4 regions of the Neobacillus sp. DHD-1R genome follow, and region 1 is predicted to be linked to each of the others. Evidence: riboswitches for the same ligand, from Rfam matches in the RefSeq annotation. Region 1 holds a riboswitch; each other region holds the start of a gene.

What was found. Region 1 has a riboswitch for S-adenosylmethionine ahead of AC3ANL_RS05215 (methionine ABC transporter ATP-binding protein). Riboswitches for the same ligand answer to the same signal wherever they lie in the genome.
Region 2: another riboswitch for S-adenosylmethionine. It lies ahead of AC3ANL_RS10940 (YezD family protein); the one in region 1 lies ahead of AC3ANL_RS05215 (methionine ABC transporter ATP-binding protein).
Region 3: another riboswitch for S-adenosylmethionine. It lies ahead of AC3ANL_RS05785 (methionine biosynthesis PLP-dependent protein); the one in region 1 lies ahead of AC3ANL_RS05215 (methionine ABC transporter ATP-binding protein).
Region 4: another riboswitch for S-adenosylmethionine. It lies ahead of metK (methionine adenosyltransferase); the one in region 1 lies ahead of AC3ANL_RS05215 (methionine ABC transporter ATP-binding protein).

The regions. Positions count from the first base shown of each region.
Region 1 is NZ_CM173232.1:1,119,382-1,124,095, forward strand. It holds gene AC3ANL_RS05200 (nuclease-related domain-containing protein) at 1-264, opposite strand, end outside; gene AC3ANL_RS05205 (hypothetical protein) at 506-859, shown strand; SAM riboswitch class I at 943-1,043, shown strand; gene AC3ANL_RS05210 (O-acetylhomoserine aminocarboxypropyltransferase/cysteine synthase family protein) at 1,112-2,428, shown strand; SAM riboswitch class I at 2,561-2,669, shown strand; gene AC3ANL_RS05215 (methionine ABC transporter ATP-binding protein) at 2,825-3,850, shown strand; gene AC3ANL_RS05220 (methionine ABC transporter permease) at 3,843-4,511, shown strand; gene AC3ANL_RS05225 (MetQ/NlpA family ABC transporter substrate-binding protein) at 4,526-4,714, shown strand, end outside.
Region 2 is NZ_CM173232.1:2,266,629-2,271,342, reverse strand. It holds gene sat (sulfate adenylyltransferase) at 1-382, opposite strand, end outside; gene cysP (sulfate permease) at 499-1,566, opposite strand; gene AC3ANL_RS10945 (phosphoadenylyl-sulfate reductase) at 1,592-2,308, opposite strand; gene AC3ANL_RS10940 (YezD family protein) at 2,388-2,498, opposite strand; SAM riboswitch class I at 2,664-2,766, opposite strand; gene AC3ANL_RS10935 (hypothetical protein) at 2,985-3,263, shown strand; gene AC3ANL_RS10930 (PhoX family protein) at 3,375-4,714, opposite strand, start outside.
Region 3 is NZ_CM173232.1:1,230,555-1,235,268, forward strand. It holds gene metC (cystathionine beta-lyase) at 1-883, opposite strand, end outside; gene AC3ANL_RS05785 (methionine biosynthesis PLP-dependent protein) at 883-1,995, opposite strand; SAM riboswitch class I at 2,125-2,238, opposite strand; gene AC3ANL_RS05790 (asparagine synthase-related protein) at 2,637-4,586, shown strand; gene AC3ANL_RS05795 (paeninodin family lasso peptide) at 4,591-4,714, shown strand, end outside.
Region 4 is NZ_CM173232.1:4,070,057-4,074,770, reverse strand. It holds gene AC3ANL_RS20090 (alpha/beta hydrolase family protein) at 1-45, shown strand, start outside; gene AC3ANL_RS20085 (DUF2584 domain-containing protein) at 81-323, shown strand; gene pckA (phosphoenolpyruvate carboxykinase (ATP)) at 489-2,072, opposite strand; SAM riboswitch class I at 2,346-2,499, shown strand; gene metK (methionine adenosyltransferase) at 2,784-3,983, shown strand; gene asnB (asparagine synthase (glutamine-hydrolyzing)) at 4,259-4,714, shown strand, end outside.

The DNA.
Region 1 (4,714 bases):
TACTTCAAAGAGGTAAAGCGGTTCTTGAGTTATCAGCAAAGAATCTATTTGAAATTTAGCACCAATTGTCTCAAGCAATAAATCATTTAAAAGGTAATTTTGACATTGTAACTTTTCTGTCAGGGAGTCAAACATTACCTCACCTTCATATCCCTTCAAGAGGTTATGATAACGTACCAAGTCATTTTCAGCTAATATCATTCGTGTGTTTAGTGAGCGAAGTATTTTTATTTCAATTGGTTCAGTACGTGGTTTAAAAAACATATTCCACTTCCTCTCAAATTTATATTTTCATTTTATAAAAAATAGGTAGAAACAAAAGTTGAATAATTGACTATTTTCCGACACTTCGTCCACAACGTAAATCACTCTTAACTCTCGGAAAACGACATATTTCTCAGGAAATGAGTTGAAAGCCGTGAGAAATGTCGAGTGATTAGGAAAGGATTCCGGTTCTGCTTGCGGAATAAGATATATATATAACGAGTAGACCGGAGTGATGGAAATGAGGGAGATGACACAAACATTCTTAGAGAATTTTAATCTGCAAAGACATGTTCGTGGATTAATTGACAAGGCAGATGTCACGGTAAGATTTCTTTGTGAGCAGCAAACGATTCAATTAGTAATCAAAAAGGGCAGGATCTCTTTCCTAGAAGTACAAGAAGGGTCACAGACAATAGATGCGATCAGCGGAACTCATAGCGCAATGAAACAGCTGTTTGAAGGGACGGAGCAACTGCGCGTTTTGGAGCGAAAAGGACATTTAAAGGTATCTGCGCCACTAAGAACCACTCTATTACTAGAATCCATTTTCTTTTTAACAAAAGCACAGGAAAATTTTGCAAAAGTAATTTAATCAAAGGTATTGACTCGGAATTAAACTTGCTGTATTGTTTTATTTAAATATTCTATTAATAGACAACAATTGAACGATGCATATTCTTATCGAGAGTGGCGGAGGGACTGGCCCTTTGAAGCCCGGCAACCGGTTTATAACACGGTGCTAAATCCAGCAGAGCAATAGCTCTGGAAGATGAGAAGAGTGGACCCCCTCTTCTTTGGAAGCGGGGGTTTTTCAATTTGATTGTTAAAAGGAGGAGCGAGTGTAATGGGAGAGGATCAAAAGAAGTATCGGTTTGAAACATTAAGTGTTCATGGAGGGTTGTCTCCAGACCCGGTAACGGGTGCGCGTGCTGTGCCAATTTATCAAAACAATGCCTATCAATTTAAAAATACGGAACATGCGGCAAACTTGTTTAGCTTAGCAGAACCAGGTTACATATATACACGAATCCACAACCCAACCACGACTGTTTTTGAGGACAGAGTGGCGTTATTAGAAGGTGGTGTGGGAGCACTGGCTGTTGCCAGCGGGATGGCTGCCATTACACTTGCTATTCTAAACATTGCTGAAGCTGGCGATGAAATTGTCTCTGCCTCAAATCTTTATGGGGGAACTTATAATTTATTAGCAGTTACCTTGCCTAAATACGGCATTAAGGTGAAATTTGTCGATGCGGAGGATCCTGAAAATTTCCGCGCTGCCATTTCTGAAAAAACAAAGGCAGTCTTTGCTGAAACGATTGGAAACCCAAGCTTACGTGTCCTTGATATTGAAAAAGTAGCAGAAATTGCTCATGAAGCTGGGGTTCCGTTAATCATTGATAATACCTTTGCCACACCATATCTCTGCAGACCGATTGAGTACGGGGCAGATATCGTTGTCCACTCCGCAACAAAATGGCTATTAGGAAATGGAACGTCAACAGGTGGCGTTATTGTTGACGGCGGTAAATTCGATTGGAATTCACCAAAATTCCCTGGCTTCACCACGCCAGATGAGAGCTATCATGGACTTGTATACGCAGAGGCACTAGGGGCTGTGGCCTATATTATCAAAGCACGTGTCCAATTATTGCGTGATTTAGGACCTGCCTTAAGTCCGCAAAATGCCTTCCAGTTTACACTAGGATTAGAAACTCTTCATGTTCGGATGAAAGAGCATGTGGCCAATACAAAACAAGTGGTTGAATATTTATTAAATCATCCTGCTGTAGAATGGGTCTCATACCCAGGGCATGCCTCACACCCTGACCATGAATTAGCGAAAAAATATTTACCAAAAGGTGCAGGCTCAATGGTAGTTTTTGGTATCAAAGGCGGAAAAGAAGCAGGAGCAAAACTAATTGACTCTTTAACACTTTGGGCACATGTGGCCAATGTGGGCGATGCGAAAAGTTTAATCATTCATCCTGCCAGCACAACGCATCAGCAACTTGATGCCGAAGGACTTAAAGCTGCCGGTGTATCGGAGGATTTAATTCGCCTTTCGATTGGAATTGAGAATGTGGAGGACTTAATTGAGGACCTTGAAGCAGCAATTGAAGCAGCGACAGGTTTAGCATCATTGAAAACAAATGCCTAAATTTTCCTTGATTTAATTTTTCGAATATGATGATTTTTTGTTGACACCCTTTTTTATCCGTGATACGATAACTTTTGTAAAATAACTTACTTACACAAATTAACGTATTAATTGAATATAGTATGCTGTTTACTCTTATCAAGAGAGGTGGAGGGATGTGCCCGATGAAGCCCGGCAACCGTCAATATTTATATTGAAATGGTGCCAATTCACACAAAGCATAAGCTTTGGAAGATGGGAGAAAGGTTATATTTATTATGCCTTTCTGCCTGCGCAGGAAGGTTTTTTATTTTTCCAAAATAGTAGAATCTTTTCGCCATAACAATCAAACCCTATATTCAAAGAATCAGTACATGTTACAAGTTTCCGTAATCAGGATAAAAAGTAGGTGATACAGTGATTTCAATAAAAAACGCCCGGAAAATCTTCCCTTCTAAACAAGGTGAATTAAAAGCAGTCGATGATGTGAATCTTGAAATTCAAGAAGGAGAAATTTTCGGGGTCATTGGTTATAGTGGTGCTGGAAAAAGCACCTTGATCCGGATGTTAAATGGATTGGAGCTTCCAACCGAAGGAAGTGTAACAGTTGCCGGCCGGGTCATATCAAAGATTAAGGGCGCAGAACTTCGAAAAGCACGTCAGGAAATCAGCATGATTTTCCAACACTTCAACTTACTGTGGTCCAGAACCGTTAGTGAAAATATTGCTTTTCCACTCGAAATTGCAGGTGTCAAGGGGCCGCAAAGAAAGAAAAGAGTAGACGAGCTCATTAAGTTGGTGGGTCTGGAAGGCCGCGAAAATGCTTATCCGTCACAACTTTCCGGAGGACAAAAGCAGAGAGTCGGGATTGCACGGGCGCTCGCTAATAATCCCAAAGTACTACTATGTGATGAAGCCACTTCAGCACTCGATCCGCAAACCACAGATTCTATCTTGGAATTGCTGGTCGATATTAATAAACGTCTTGGTTTAACGATTGTGTTAATTACACATGAAATGCATGTTATTCGTAAAATTTGTCACCGGGTTGCCGTAATGGAAAGCGGAAAAGTGGTAGAACTTGGTTCTGTATTGGATGTCTTTAAAAATCCGCAGCAGTCAATTACGAAACGATTCGTGCAGCAGGTATCGGAGCCGGAGGAGACAAAGGAAACAGCGGAACATTTGCTTGACCACTATCGTTCAGGACTTATTGTCCAGTTAACCTTTATTGGCGAGTCAGCAGAACAGCCTGTCATTACGAATTTAATCCGCCATCATAACGTGACGGTTAATATCCTGCAAGGAAAAATATCGCAAACACAAAGTGGATCATATGGAACCCTGTTCATTCATATCGACGGTAACGAAGAAGAAGTCGACAAAGCGGTTGATTTCATTCGTTCCCAGCAAGTAGGAGTGGAGGTGGTTACGAATGATTAAACAATATTTTCCAAATGTTGATTGGTTGATTATGTGGGATGAAACAAAAAATACTCTTTATATGACCGGTATTTCTGTTCTTGCCACATTTATTTTAGGTGCGATTCTTGGGTTAATTTTATTTCTCACTGCGAAAGGGAATATGTGGGAAAATAAACCAATTAACACAGTTATTAGTGCAATCGTTAATATTTTCCGATCTATTCCCTTCATTATTCTAATCGTTTTATTAATACCATTTACAACCTTCTTGGTCGGATCTATGATTGGGGAAAATGCAGCACTACCCGCACTAATCATTGGTGCCGCCCCGTTTTACGCGAGAATGGTGGAAATTGGCCTAAGGGAAATTAATAAAGGGGTCATTGAAGCTGCTAGATCAATGGGTGCTTCAACCGGCACAATTATCTGGAAGGTATTATTGCCAGAATCAATGCCTGCCCTTATTTCAGGGATTACCGTTACGGCGATTGCCCTTGTTGGTTACACAGCGATGGCTGGTGCAATTGGAGCTGGTGGTTTAGGGAATCTCGCTTACAACTACGGATACCAGCGTAATCAAAATGATGTAACTATTGTGGCTACAGTCATTATTTTACTTATTGTGTTTGTGATTCAATTTATTGGTGATTTTATCACTTCAAAATTAGATAAAAGATAAAAGGAGAGGTCAACATGAAAAAATGGTTAACATTATTATTAGCTTTAACAATTGTACTAGCATTAGGTGCTTGTGGTAAAGCCGAAGAAAAGTCTCAAGGTACGAATGAAGATAACAGCAAAACAACAAAATTAGTAGTTGGAGCATCAACTGTACCTCATGCAGAAATTCTAGAAAAAGCTAAACCGATTTTAAAAGAAAAG
Region 2 (4,714 bases), 1.1 Mb from region 1:
TTTTATACACTTCAATGGCTTCTTTGTCTAGGTCCGGCTCATACCATTCAGAGACCTTTATGACACCATAAACCTCTCCTTGAAAAACTAACTTGATTTCTTCGCCCTCATTAAGAGATACGGCTGTTGCGTAGGAAACAGGCAATGTAACAGGAATCGACCAAATGGTTTGATCTGCAAGACGCATGTTGCTAACAACAGATTCATAATCGGCTTTTCCGAGAAAACCCGTTAATGGACTAAACAGCCCTACTCCGATTAATTCGAGATCGCTTAAAGCGATGGCATCAATTTCAAGTTCTTTTTCAATTTGTGTTAAATCATAATCAGGGTTAAATGCTTGGATAAGTTTCCCTCCATGAGGTGCTGGTAAAAATGACATGTATAATCTAGTCCCTTCTATTATATAAATTAAGAACAATACTGAATTAGGTGTTACTGGCGGATAATCAACACTTAAGGTGAGACACCAACTTTCATTATCTCACAACCTAATATTTACTCTTTCACAACCTCTGGGTTCGCGGTTATCGTTGGCTTCTGCCTTTTCATTAAGGAAAGAACACCGAAGACAGAAATGAGTCCTCCAACCATTGCAATAATAGGGTAGAAATTATGTTCAATGATCAATTGAATGAGTGTATAGGATAACACCATTGATAAAACAGGCGACACAATCCAAACGGTAAGTAATTGAACAACAATCCCTTTTTTCAGTACCGACTTCCCCTGCTTGGCAAAGCCCATACCGATAATGGAGGAGGTGGTGATTTGTGTTAACGGGACAGGAATCCCAAACACGGATGCTATAGTTACAATGGTTGCACCCGTCCCTGAAATCACACAGCCCTCTTCCAGTTTAAGTGTCGTTATTTTCTTACCATTTGTTTCAAGGACGCGATGCCCGAGCAGCAGCGCCCCGCCTGCCACGAATAAGCCACCCCAGAAGATCCCATCTCCAGTTGAGAGAATGTTGGCTCCCACCAATGGACCAACTGCATTCGCAACATTGTTCATGCCGGCTGAAAAGGCCTCAAATAATCCCATAAATACGACAAGCGCAGACAAGAACGGAACGGCTTTCGGCGCTGCCATCCATTTTTTTAGCCGTTTATTTTTTAATAAATAAGAAGCTAAGATGGCGATGATAAATGCCGCGAATGGGGTAAGCAGCCAAAAAAACATGATCCAGACTATTTTGCTTACAAAAACAGATTGGTAAACAATCCCTGCCCCAATGACGGAACCTACTGCCACTTCACTAGTTGATAGCGGAATTCCGAAGATGTTGGCTAAAAATAAGGATAATGCCGCTGAAGCTAACACAATTAAGGCAATTGGGATGGTAAAGGTACTGTTTGGTACAATCCCGCTCCCAATTGTTTTAACCACTTCTCCCCCGCCAAGCCATGCGCCAAAGAATACAGCGATACTGCACAGGAGCAGGGCAAATCGTTTTTTTACAACTCCTGCTCCATAAGCGATGCCCATCGAGGCCGCAGCACCGCTGGCACCAATATTTATGGCAAAAAATAAACCAATACTTACTGCAATAATTGTGAGCAAAGATAATACCCTCCTTTAGCCTCCATTAACGGGTGTGTAGACCACACTCCGTCTTGCCGCTTCCTACCCAGCGTCCTGCTCGTGAATCCCCATCGTCCCCAACAGGTTGTGTACAAGGGAAACAGCCGATGCTTGGATAATTATGATCATGCAGGGTGTTGTATGGAAGATCTTTTTTCTTGATATAGTCCCAAACCTCATCCCATGTCCAATGAATCAATGGGCAAATTTTAATATTCTCGAATTTTTCATCCTTATTGATGAATTCAGTGTTGGCTCTTGTCGGTGACTGTTCTCGGCGAAGACCGGATATCCACGCTTGTTTAGCCGTTAACGTTTCTCTTAATGGTATGACCTTGCGAATATGGCAGCACTGGTTCGGATCCCTTTTCCATAAAGCTGAGCCATATTCTGCCGCTTGTTCATCGAGACTAACCTTTGGCAGTTTCCGCTCGATTCGGAGCGTTGGGAAACGGGCTTCTATTTTATCAATCACCTCGTATGTTTCTGGAAAGTGCAGTCCAGTGTCTAAAAAAACAATATGGGCATCTGGTTTTACCTGTGCGATTAGATCGATTAACACAATCGCCTCTGCCCCAAAACTTGATGAATAGACGATCTGCTCTTCAGGATAGGAATTGTAAGCCCATTCTAAAACGGAACGTGCCCCTTTGGTTTCATCCTCAATAGGGAATGTATCTGATATTTGTTGCCAATTTTGATAGGTTATTGCAGAATTCATGGTCATATGCCTCCTTTTTTCCATTAAAAAAGACAGTCTTCCACTCTTGTAAAGTGAAGACCGCCTCTAGTTTCTCTAGTCAGCGATTTTTATTTGGTTGAAGACGAACCTTTTCGTTTTTCTCAATTTGGACAATCTTGCCGTCCTGGACAACTAGTGTGATCGAACCAAATTTCAGTGATTCCATCATTTTCTCAATATGGGCAAGGAGTTCTTCCTTCTCATCAGTGTTCAGCTTGATTCGCCTCCTTTCGGATCATTAGCATGAGCATCATTCATCAATGTAACGCTCAGCACCCATTCCACAAAAAACACCTTTCCCCTTCGGAAAGGTGTTACCACTAGTATGGTGAACACCTTATCTCCCAAAATGACTTCACATTTTGCTGGAATTGGCACCTTGCTGTGCAGGTTGCCGGGCATCGTTGGGCCAGTCCCTAAGCCACTCTTGATAAGTGATTAACTGATTTTATGGAATTAATCCTACCATACCAATAGGTTTTATGTAAATAAAAAAATACAATTTTTTAAAAATTCTTGTTAATACCGTTTTTTCAATAGGTCATTAGTCTAATTTAACGAGAATTTGGACTGATTTTCCAAAAATTTTTTTTAAAAAAACCGATACCAATTTCAATAAATTGCATTTACTGTAATGTGAAGGAGGATGATGTTTATGACAGAGATAAATTTTCATCAAATTGCCCATGAGCTGTTAAATAAGGAAGTAGAGGTTGTAACTCTTCAAGGAACTTTTACAGGAAAACTGCTCGATGTTGGTACGGATGTTCTTGTTATAGAAAGCCGTGGTCGAATCCGCCCGAGGTTACTAGCCGTAAGAATTGAAGTTATCGTAGCTATCTTTCGGGTAGAGCACATGGCGAGAGGACCATTTGGTTTTAGTCCTGAGGAACATAAGGTTGAACACGATCGCGAAGAAAGTAGCAATGATTAGCGACAAAAGGTCGAAAAGAGAAAGCAAGTATTAATATGGTGCTTTCTCTTTTTTATAGTTACAAAAAAAAGCAGTCCTGTATAAAACAAGACCACTTAGAGGAAAAGTATCCTATTTATTATTTTTTTCCTCACCTAGTGAGGGAAGTCCCGAAAGATACCCCACATATCCCGGATTTTGCGAACTGTTCATGAGGTAGGCATGGCCATCAAGGTTCTCCACCATCTGTAAGCCAGTCGATTCCCCGCCTCCAGGTACGGAGAGAATTCGTGAAAGTTTCTTAGTCTCTACATTGTATGCCCATGTGTAATTATTTGCATGGAGACCGGAATCCTCCGCGATAAATAGTGTTTTCATTTTTGGTGAATAGATTACATTATCAGGATTTGCAATTTTATCAACGTTGGCTGTGTTTCCATCAGCGTCAGGAGCAGTCAAATCCTCACCCATTAAATAACCAGACATGTTGACAGGTACATAATGGCTGTTTATCTTTTGTCCATCTTTCGTTTTCCGATTGGGTTTGAAGGAGACTTCGTATATTCCTCCTGCACTAATCTTCGGTAATTGGATATCATCTACGGGAGCTGTTGGTTCAGGTAACATCGTCCCTTCTTGATAGGAGATGGCTAAGTAGGCTTTATTTTCTTTTTCGTTAAAATCAAGACCTTCCATCTTATTAAATTCTACTGTTGCACCAAGGTATGCCGCATAACGATGTGTCTCTAGGAATGCTGCCGCTTTGTCCATTCCTGGTTTCACTTTAACCCATTCTACTTTTTTACCGTTAGCTGCTGTTTTGATTGGGGTATAACCATCATTTTTCCCTTTAACGGCGTCGTCGGTTACGTCAAAGATATCACTGAAATTTGTTATGTCTGCTAACTTCTGAATTTCTTTATCTGTAGAATGACCAAGCTTAATCCATTCAAAATTGGCTGAACCGCCTTTTTCAGTTCCAGTCTGCACCCATTTGGCGGCATATAACGTACCTGCTGATAAATCTTTCTCTTTATCTGCTACATACATAAATAATCCGCCAGGGTTGCTGTCCACCCCATAAATAACCGTTTTGTTATCTGGCATGACCTTTACGCGTTCGAATGCCATTCTGCCCATGCTATAATGTTTAACAACACTAGTAAACCCATCTGCCTTAACGGTTACTTCCGGTACATGTCCATAATAGTAGGGATTTCCTATTAAATTTGGATTGTTATAATAATTCCGCATAAACTTAGTAACTGCTGAAGAAGCAGGATTCAATTCATGGGCTCTTGCATCGGGATCGGTTTCCTCTGATCCAAGATGTGTATTCCATGGAGTTAATAAGCCAGCACAAGGCTTCCAAATCCCATTTACCTCAGAAAAGTCAATTGGCTTAATATCAATAACAGTCAATTTGCCCGTGGCAGGATCCATCTCAACAGTACTTAAGCTCATGGTTCCCG
Region 3 (4,714 bases), 110 kb from region 1:
CTTGTTCTTTTTGCAGCTGATATTGAGGGTGACTTTCCAGCCCCGGATAATGAACTTTTTCCACGAGTGGATGTGCCTCTAAAAATTCCGCTAATTTGATAGCTGACCGTTGAGATTGTTCTAACCGAACATGCAGCGTCTTGATTCCTCTTAACACGAGCCATGCATCCTGCACACCTAAGATCGCGCCAAAGCCATTTTGCAAAAAGCCTAATCTTTTGGCTAAGTCTTCGCTGTTTACCACAGCTAGTCCAGCTACGACATCACTGTGACCTGCTAAAAATTTCGTTGCGCTATGGAGCACGACATCTGCTCCTAATTCCAGTGGCTTCTGGTGGGATGGAGTAAGGAACGTGTTATCGACAAAGGTTAATGCGTTAACCTCTTTTGCGATCCTGCTAATCGCTCTAATATCCGTTACTTTCATTAACGGATTCGATGGGGTCTCCACATAGAACGCCTTTGTATTTGGCTGAATCGCTTGTTTGACTTCCTCTAAATTCGTCATATCGACAAACGTATGCTGAATGCCTAACCGAGTAAGGACTTGGGTGACCATCCGAAACGTCCCGCCATAGACATCTTCTGTTATCACAATATGGTCTCCAGCTGAAAGGAGCAGAAAGGCCGTCGAAATAGCAGCCATCCCAGATGAAAAGGCAAACCCTTTTACACCGCCCTCTAGTTCTGCAATTACATCTTCAAGAGCTTCCCGTGTTGGATTTAAACTACGGCCATAATCATATTTACCAAACTGATCAAAATCAGCTTGATGGAAGGTGGAGGCGTGTTGAATCGGTACACTCACTGCTCCTGTTGTCGGATCAATTTTATGCTTATTATGAAGGAGCCGGGTTTCAAAACTATATTCATCGTGTGCCATTATGCGATCACTCCTTCTTTAATATGGGCAAATGCCTGTTGCAAATCTTCAATGATGTCTTGTGCATCTTCGATTCCAACCGAAAAACGTAATAAACAATTATCGACACCTGATTGGGTCCGAACCTCTACAGGAATATCGGCATGGGTCTGCGTTGCTGGATAGGTAATAAAGCTTTCCGTACCACCAAGGCTTTCAGCAAAACAAATGAGTCTTAGGCCTTGTAGGAAAGGATTAATCCATGATTCTTCTTGTACTCTGAAGGACACCATTCCACCTCTGCCTGGATAAAGCACATCTGATACAGCTACATGCTGAGAAAGGAACTCAACAATCTTTTTTGCATTTTTTTCATGTCTGTCCATTCGAAGCGATAAAGTTTTCATTCCGCGCATTAATAACCAAGAGTCGAACGGACTAAGCACTGCCCCGGCACCGTTATGGTGAAAGGCCAATGCTTCACAAAGTTCCTTCCCTTTTGCAACAACCAGCCCGGCGAGAACATCATTATGGCCCCCCAAGTATTTCGTTGCACTGTGGATGACAATATCCGCGCCAAGGGTAATTGGCTTCTGTAATAGTGGCGTATAAAATGTATTATCTACTATTAATAAAAGCCCATGTTTTTTGGCAATTTCTGAAACAGCTGCAATATCTGATTCTTGCATGAGGGGATTGGTTGGTGTCTCCAAGAAAATAGCCTTTGTATTTGGCGTAATTTTCTTTTCAATCTCTTCCGGACAACAGGTATTAACATATTGAGTGTTCAAGCCCCATTTTTTATAGCCCTTTTCTAATAGACGGTAGGTGCCGCCATATAAATCTTCACTTACAATCCATTCATCACCAGATTCAAATAAAGAGAGGATCGTTAGGATGGCTGCCATCCCAGAACTGCAGGCAAAGCCTTGATCGCCGTCCTCTAAATCAGCAATTGTTTTTTCAAGAAGCTGACGTGTTGGATTTCCTGTTCGGGTATAGTCAAACCCTGTTGATTGCCCAATTCCCTCATGGCGGAAGGCAGTTGAAAAATAAATAGGTGGATTCACCGTTCCAGTTGTTGTTTCGCTGCGGTTGCCGATTTGAGCAAGTTTCGTATCGATTTTGTACATAAGGCACGCTCCTAGTAATAAATGATTATTATGTTTAACATTAACGCGATTGAGTGATAAAGCTTTTTGATAAATAAAAAAAGTCTTCTCATAAGAAGAAGACTTTTGTAGGCAGCACATTTGTCATTCTTCTTATCTTGCAAATTAGTGAATTTGCAGGACTTAGCACCTTTTCAATGAGAAAAAACATTGAAGGTTGCTGAGGTGTCGCAGGGCCCTTCCCTCAACCTCTCTTGATAAGAAAATAATTATTTAGATTATTTATAAAATTTACTACAAATTAGTGATGATGTCAATTTGTTTTTATATAATTCATTTTAATGTAGAACCTAATTTAATAACAATATTTAAAAACTCCAGAATTATTAAACGAAAAAATATTGACACTAATAGTTTAAGGCTTTATTATAACTTTATTAGGTGTTCTTGATAAAGAACTAACAAAGAGGATTAAATAGGTAATTAGTAATATAATTCATTAAATTAATGCAATTAAAATAGGGTTATTTAGTTAAATCGGTGGAGATTAAGATTTAACCAAATTTCTATTAGTTAAGTATGACATATTTGTTCTTTTTAGTGAACAATTTAATCTAATGGTTAAAGGTAATATGGAATTTTAAGCCTGGCAGGAGGAAAAGATGAGTGCTATAGCCGGAATATATCATTTAAACGATGAACCAATCAATCTAGAGCACGGAAACCGGATTATGAAAGAATTAGAAAAATATCCGGCCGATGATGTGCAAACCTGGCATAACGACAAAGTTTTTCTTGGCTGCCATGCACAGTGGATTACCCCGGAGTCTATAGGTGAAAAACTTCCCTACTATGATTATGAAAGGAAGTTAGCTATTACGGCAGATGCAATTATCGATAATCGTGAAGAACTATTTGAAAGATTACAAGTGAAAAAGGAAAGAAGGAAAGAAATCACTGATAGTGAACTTATCTTGCTTTCGTATCATAAATGGGAAGAAGATTCTCCCAAGTATCTAGTCGGCGATTTTGCCTTTATGATTTGGGACGAAAGGAAACAACAATTTTTTGGTGCAAGAGATCCATCTGGATATAGAACACTATATTATTTCAAAAATAATTCACGATTCACCTTCTGTACAACCATTGAATCATTATTATCCTTGCCCTATGTTAAGAAGCAATTAAACGAAAATTATATCGCTGAATTTTTAGCTATTACTGGAATGATTGATACGGTGGATGCTCGGATGACTCCGTTTAAAAATATAGATCAAGTACCACCATTTCATTCTATATCAATTGTTGGAGAAGGAATTCACCTAAAACGCTACGGTACATTTACTCCTAAAGAAAAAATAAAATTAAAGTCAAACGAAGAATATGTAGAGGCATTTCAAGAGGTTTTTCAGAAGGCAGTAAACTGTAGGTTACGAACGTACCGAGAAGTTGGTTCCCAATTAAGCGGGGGGTTAGATTCAGGCTCAATTGTAGGGTTTGCAGCAAAAGAACTGCGAAAAGAAAATAAGACCTTACATACTTTCAGTTATATTCCACCAATGGATTTCGTAGATTTCACTCATAAGCGATTAATGCCGGACGAGAGACCATTAATTAAGAAAACGGTTGAATATGTAGGCGGAATTTCTGACCATTACTATGATTTTGACGGGAGAAGTTCTTATACCGAAATCGATGAGTATCTGGATGTAATGGAAATGCCTTACAAATTTACTGAAAATTCATTCTGGTTAAGGGGCATTTTTGAGGAAGCACACAAAAAAGGTGTTGGAATTTTACTAAATGGTGATAAAGGTAATTCGACTATATCATGGGGCTCAGCTCTAGATTATTATGCCATTCTATTAAAAAAGTTAAAGTGGCTGCGTCTTATTCAAGAATTACATCAATATAGTCTGAATATCGGAGGAGCCAGATTTCGATTGCTTCCTTATATTATTAGAAAGAGCTTTCCTTTCATTAATCAAATGATACCTATCAATAGATCATTAGATGTTCCGACTTTAATTAACTCAGACCTCGCCGAGAGGACTGGTGTATTTTCAAAGTTAAGGGAGTATGGAATTGATAACTCTGGCTGGTTGGCCTCTCAAAATATTTATGAACAAAGAAGAATTATCTTTGAAAATATCTCCACGTGGAATTCGGGGAGTACACTTGATGCCAAACTATCATTGCGATATAAACTTTGGAAACGTGATCCTACCAATGATATTCGAGTAGCTCGTTTTTGTTTTTCTGTACCAGAGGATCAATTTGTTCAAAATGGGGTAGACCGAGCGCTCATTCGAAGATCAACAGAAAATGTGCTGCCAAATCAAATTAGATTAAATCAATATGTCAGAGGTGTTCAAGGTGCAGATTGGCTTCATCGGATGATTCCAAATTGGAGTATGCTCATTGAGGAAGTTAAGGAACTTTTAAAAGAATCCTATGCAATGAGATTCTTTGATGAAGGTGTAATAAGGTCGGCACTGTCCAAAAGTGAAAAAGGTCCAAGAATAGAAAGTATGTCTAACCCAGACTATAGAATCTTAATGAGGGCTGTAATAGTGTATCGGTTACTAAAAAAATACTTTGAAAGGGGGTGATTAAATGAAAAGAGAATGGAAAAAACCAGAATTAGAAATGCTAGATGTGAAAATGACAATGCACAATACTGCTGGAAATTTTTATGATGCTCATTATGCCGATGGTGAGACAATCCCTACAGATCCAG
Region 4 (4,714 bases), 2.5 Mb from region 1:
CATGATTTATCAATCTGGATGAAAAACCAGAGCAAAAGATGGTAATATATAGTTAAAAGATGCAGAGGAGCGGATAGTTTATGGGTATGCCCCTTGAGTTGAATACAATGATTGTGACCAAAGGAAGAGAGAAAAGGGTCGAGGAAAATCTTTTTGTGCTTGAAAAGGAAGGTTACCGACTTTATCCCATTGAGATCCCCATTGATGTAAGAAAAACGATGGATGGTGATTCAAGTGGAACCGCTCTAATAAAAAAAGTAGAGTGGCAGCAAAACAAAACAACGCTAACTTATCAATTAGTTTCATTAAATTCGACGAACTGAGCAGCAGGGTAGACAAAAGAGCTTATGCACGGACCTAAATCAATTACACGAGCTAGTTACCCGACAGTCAACAAAAATCGTTATGCACCAATAAAAAAATGACTATCAAATTAGGTTACATTTTGATAGTCATTTTTAATGTTTACCATATTTTTTTAGCATTAATTAAGCTATTGGACCGCCTTTTTCTGCAATCTCAGCCGATACATCCGTGAATTTTTTGAAGTTTTCGCGGAACTTTGCTGCAAGTTCTTTTGCTTTCTTTTCATAGGCCTGTGGGTCTGCCCATGTTTTATTAGGCTGAAGAACCTCATCAGGTACACCTGCAATATGAAGCGGTATATTTAAGCCAAAGATATCGTCTTTAACTGTTTCCACATGGTTGAGTTCACCTTCGAGTGCTGCTTGAACCATTGCACGTGTATAGGATAGCTTCATTCTGCTGCCGACACCATATTCACCACCGGTCCAGCCAGTATTGACTAAAAAGACATTGGCATTGTGCTCCAATATTTTTTCACCTAGCATGTCTGCATAGCGGTTCGCAGGAAGTGGCAGGAATGGTGCACCAAAGCAGGTAGAAAAGGTTGCCTGTGGTGAAGTTATTCCACGCTCTGTCCCGGCAAGCTTGGAGGTATAGCCGCTTAAAAAGTGGTACATGGCCTGTTCCTTTGTTAATTTTGCAATAGGAGGTAAGACTCCAAAGGCATCCGCTGTTAAAAATACAATCGTATTTGGATGTCCGGCAATACTAGGCTGAATGATATTCTCTATGGCATCGATTGAGTAGGCAGCTCTAGTATTCTCTGTCAGGGTTCCATCATCATAATCAGGGATTCTTGATTCAAGATCGATTGTCACATTTTCAAGAACGGTACCGAACCGGATGGCATCAAAGATTTGTGGCTCTTTTTCACGTGAAAGATTAATACATTTAGCATAGCAGCCACCCTCAATATTGAAGACACCATTGGAAGACCAGCCATGCTCGTCATCACCAATAAGCCGTCGATTGGCATCAGCAGAAAGAGTCGTTTTTCCTGTTCCAGACAAACCAAAAAATAAGGCAACGTCGCCTTCTTGGCCGACATTTGCTGAACAATGCATAGAAAAAATATGATTCTCAGGTAATAAATAATTCATTACTGAAAAAATTGATTTTTTCATTTCCCCTGCATACTCAGTTCCACCAATTAAAATAATTCGGCGTTCAAAGGAAATAATAATGAAGGTTTCAGATTTTGTACCATCAACAGCTGGATCTGCCTTAAAGTTTGGGGCAGAAATAACAGTAAATCCGGCATCATGTGTGAGCAATTCTTCTTCTGTTGGACGAATGAATAACTGTTGCGCGAATAGATTATGCCATGCATATTCATTGACAACTTGGATTGGTAAACGAGATTTTTGATCCGCACCGGCGAAGCCTTTAAATACAAAAATTTCCTCTTGTTGTTTTAAATATTCAAGTACCTTTTGATACAGGTTAGTGAAAACTTCTTCAGAAATTGGTTGATTTGGACCCCATGCAATTTTATCCTTCGATGACTCTTCCATGACAATATATTTATCCTGTGGTGACCGGCCTGTGTATTTGCCAGTCGAGACACTGACTGCGCCTGATGAAGTTAGCGATCCTTCATTTCGGGCTAAGACTTTTTCGACCAGTTGAGGGACGGATAATTGTACCTGAACATGACCTTCTTGCAACAGTTGTGTTAATTCATTTGGAATATGAACAGAATTCATTGACTGAAACCTTCCTTTATCCATGTTTTTATGTTTATTATGATAAATAGTATAACACATTAATTCTAATAGTCTATACTATTCTGAAAAATTTGCTAATAATTCTTGCTTAGATAGAAGTTACACTAAACGGTATATCATCTTATATATAAATAGGAAAGAAAAAAGTTTTGTATAAGATGTTCACAAATGGTTATTTTAACTAAAAATTTATTATTAATTTATTGACATTGTTCGACAGTGTGGGTTATGATTTACCCTTGAACGGATACTCTCTTATCCCGAGCTGGTGGAGGGACAGGCCCTATGAAACCCAGCAACCTGCAAACGAAAAAGGAAATTTGATAAAAGTGTTTTTTTATTTATCATGATTTTTTCGGGCAAAGGTGCTAAACCTGAAGCAAGGCTAGTCCTTGAACGATAAGAGTGAAAGGCACGCAAAACTTTTGCTAACAACCTTTCCTCACACGATGGAAGGGTTTTTTTGTATTTTTAGCAAAATTTTACGTGCTACATAGGTGCTGCTTTTTATTCCATCGTAAGAATTTGCTAAAGGGTTAGGACAGTTGATAGTTTTGCTAATAATAATCCCATGTTTATTTCATACTATTAAGGGAATGAGTTCCGTATCAACTTGAGGTTTAACGGCAAGTTCACACCAGCCCTATACAGTTAACCTCACTTTATTTCAAAAATATAGGAGGAATTCAGATGTCAACAAAACGTCGTTTGTTCACTTCTGAATCAGTTACTGAAGGTCATCCGGACAAGATCTGTGACCAAATTTCTGATTCCATTTTAGATGCTATCTTAGCCAAAGATGCTAATGCCCGTGTTGCGGCTGAAACTTCAGTAACAACAGGATTAGTGCTTGTTACAGGCGAAATCACTACCTCTACTTACGTTGATATTCCAAAAATTGTTCGTGAAACCATTAAAGGCATCGGATACAATCGTGCTAAGTATGGCTTTGATTCCGAAACTTGTGCGGTTTTAACTTCTATTGATGAACAATCACCAGATATCGCCATGGGTGTTAACCATGCCCTTGAGGCACGTGAAGGTCAAATGTCTGATGAGGAAATTGAAGCGATTGGTGCGGGAGACCAAGGGTTAATGTTCGGTTTTGCATGTAATGAAACAAAAGAACTTATGCCTCTTCCCATCTCACTTGCACACAAGCTTGCTCGTCGTTTAACAGAAGTTCGTAAAGAAGAATTACTTCCTTACCTTCGTCCAGACGGAAAGACTCAAGTAACAGTAGAGTATGATGAGAATGACAAACCAGTTCGAATTGATACAATCGTTATTTCAACCCAACATCATCCAGAAATTACGTTAGAGCAAATCCAACGTAATGTAAAAGAATATGTCATCAATCCGGTTGTTCCACAAGAACTAATCGATGAAAATACAAAATATTTCATTAATCCTACTGGACGCTTTGTTATCGGTGGACCACAAGGAGATGCAGGTTTAACAGGCCGCAAAATCATCGTTGATACTTACGGAGGTTATGCTCGTCATGGCGGTGGTGCCTTTTCTGGAAAAGATCCTACCAAGGTTGACCGTTCTGCTGCATATGCTGCTCGTTATGTTGCAAAAAATATTGTTGCTGCAGGACTTGCAGAAAAAGTAGAAGTTCAGCTTGCCTATGCCATTGGTGTTGCTAGACCCGTTTCAATTGCTGTTGATACGTTTGGAACTGGTAAAGTTAACGAGGATATATTAGTGGATCTTGTCAGCGAAAACTTTGATCTTCGCCCAGCAGGAATCATCAAGATGCTTAACCTTCGCCGTCCAATCTACAAGCAGACAGCTGCATACGGACACTTTGGCCGTACAGATGTTGACCTGCCTTGGGAGCGCACAGATAAAGCAGAGGCATTACGCCAGCAAGCTAATCTATAATCTAAAAAGCTCTTGCGCCTTGATTAGATGCAGAAGCAAAACACATAAAGGGGAGTTGCATTTTGATGTAACTCCTTTTTCTATTTTTCGTCTGTTTTAATGTTATGGATGTTATAAAATTAAGTACAATGTTTAAGTAGGACTATAGAAGTGAAAAATGATTGTACAGTAAATTTTCTAATGTTACAGTGCCATTTTCGCCATAATAGTGGTAGTATAAGAGAGATGTTTTTTCAAAGAACATTTTAATTAAATTGAAGTAGGTGAGGTACATAATGTGTGGTTTTATCGGTTGTGTACACGACATAACACAAAACTATAGCGATGAACAAAAACAGCAGTTTAAACAAATGAACGATATAATTACCCATCGTGGACCGGATGATGATGGCTTTTATTATGATGACCATATTCAATTCGGCTTCCGCCGTTTGAGTATAATTGATATTGAAAGTGGTCATCAGCCATTAACGTATGAAAATGAGCGCTACTGGATTATCTTCAATGGGGAAATTTATAATTATGTGGAGCTTCGTGAAGAATTGCTCAAAGAAGGACTATCATTTGCGACTAGTTCTGATACCGAAGTAATTATTGCTCTATATAGCCATATGAAGGAAAAAGCAGTTGAAAAGCTTCGCGGCATGTTTGCTTTTGTGATTTGGGATAAACAAGAACAGACGCTATATGGCGCCCGTGATCCATTTGGAATTAAACCATTCTTTTATTTA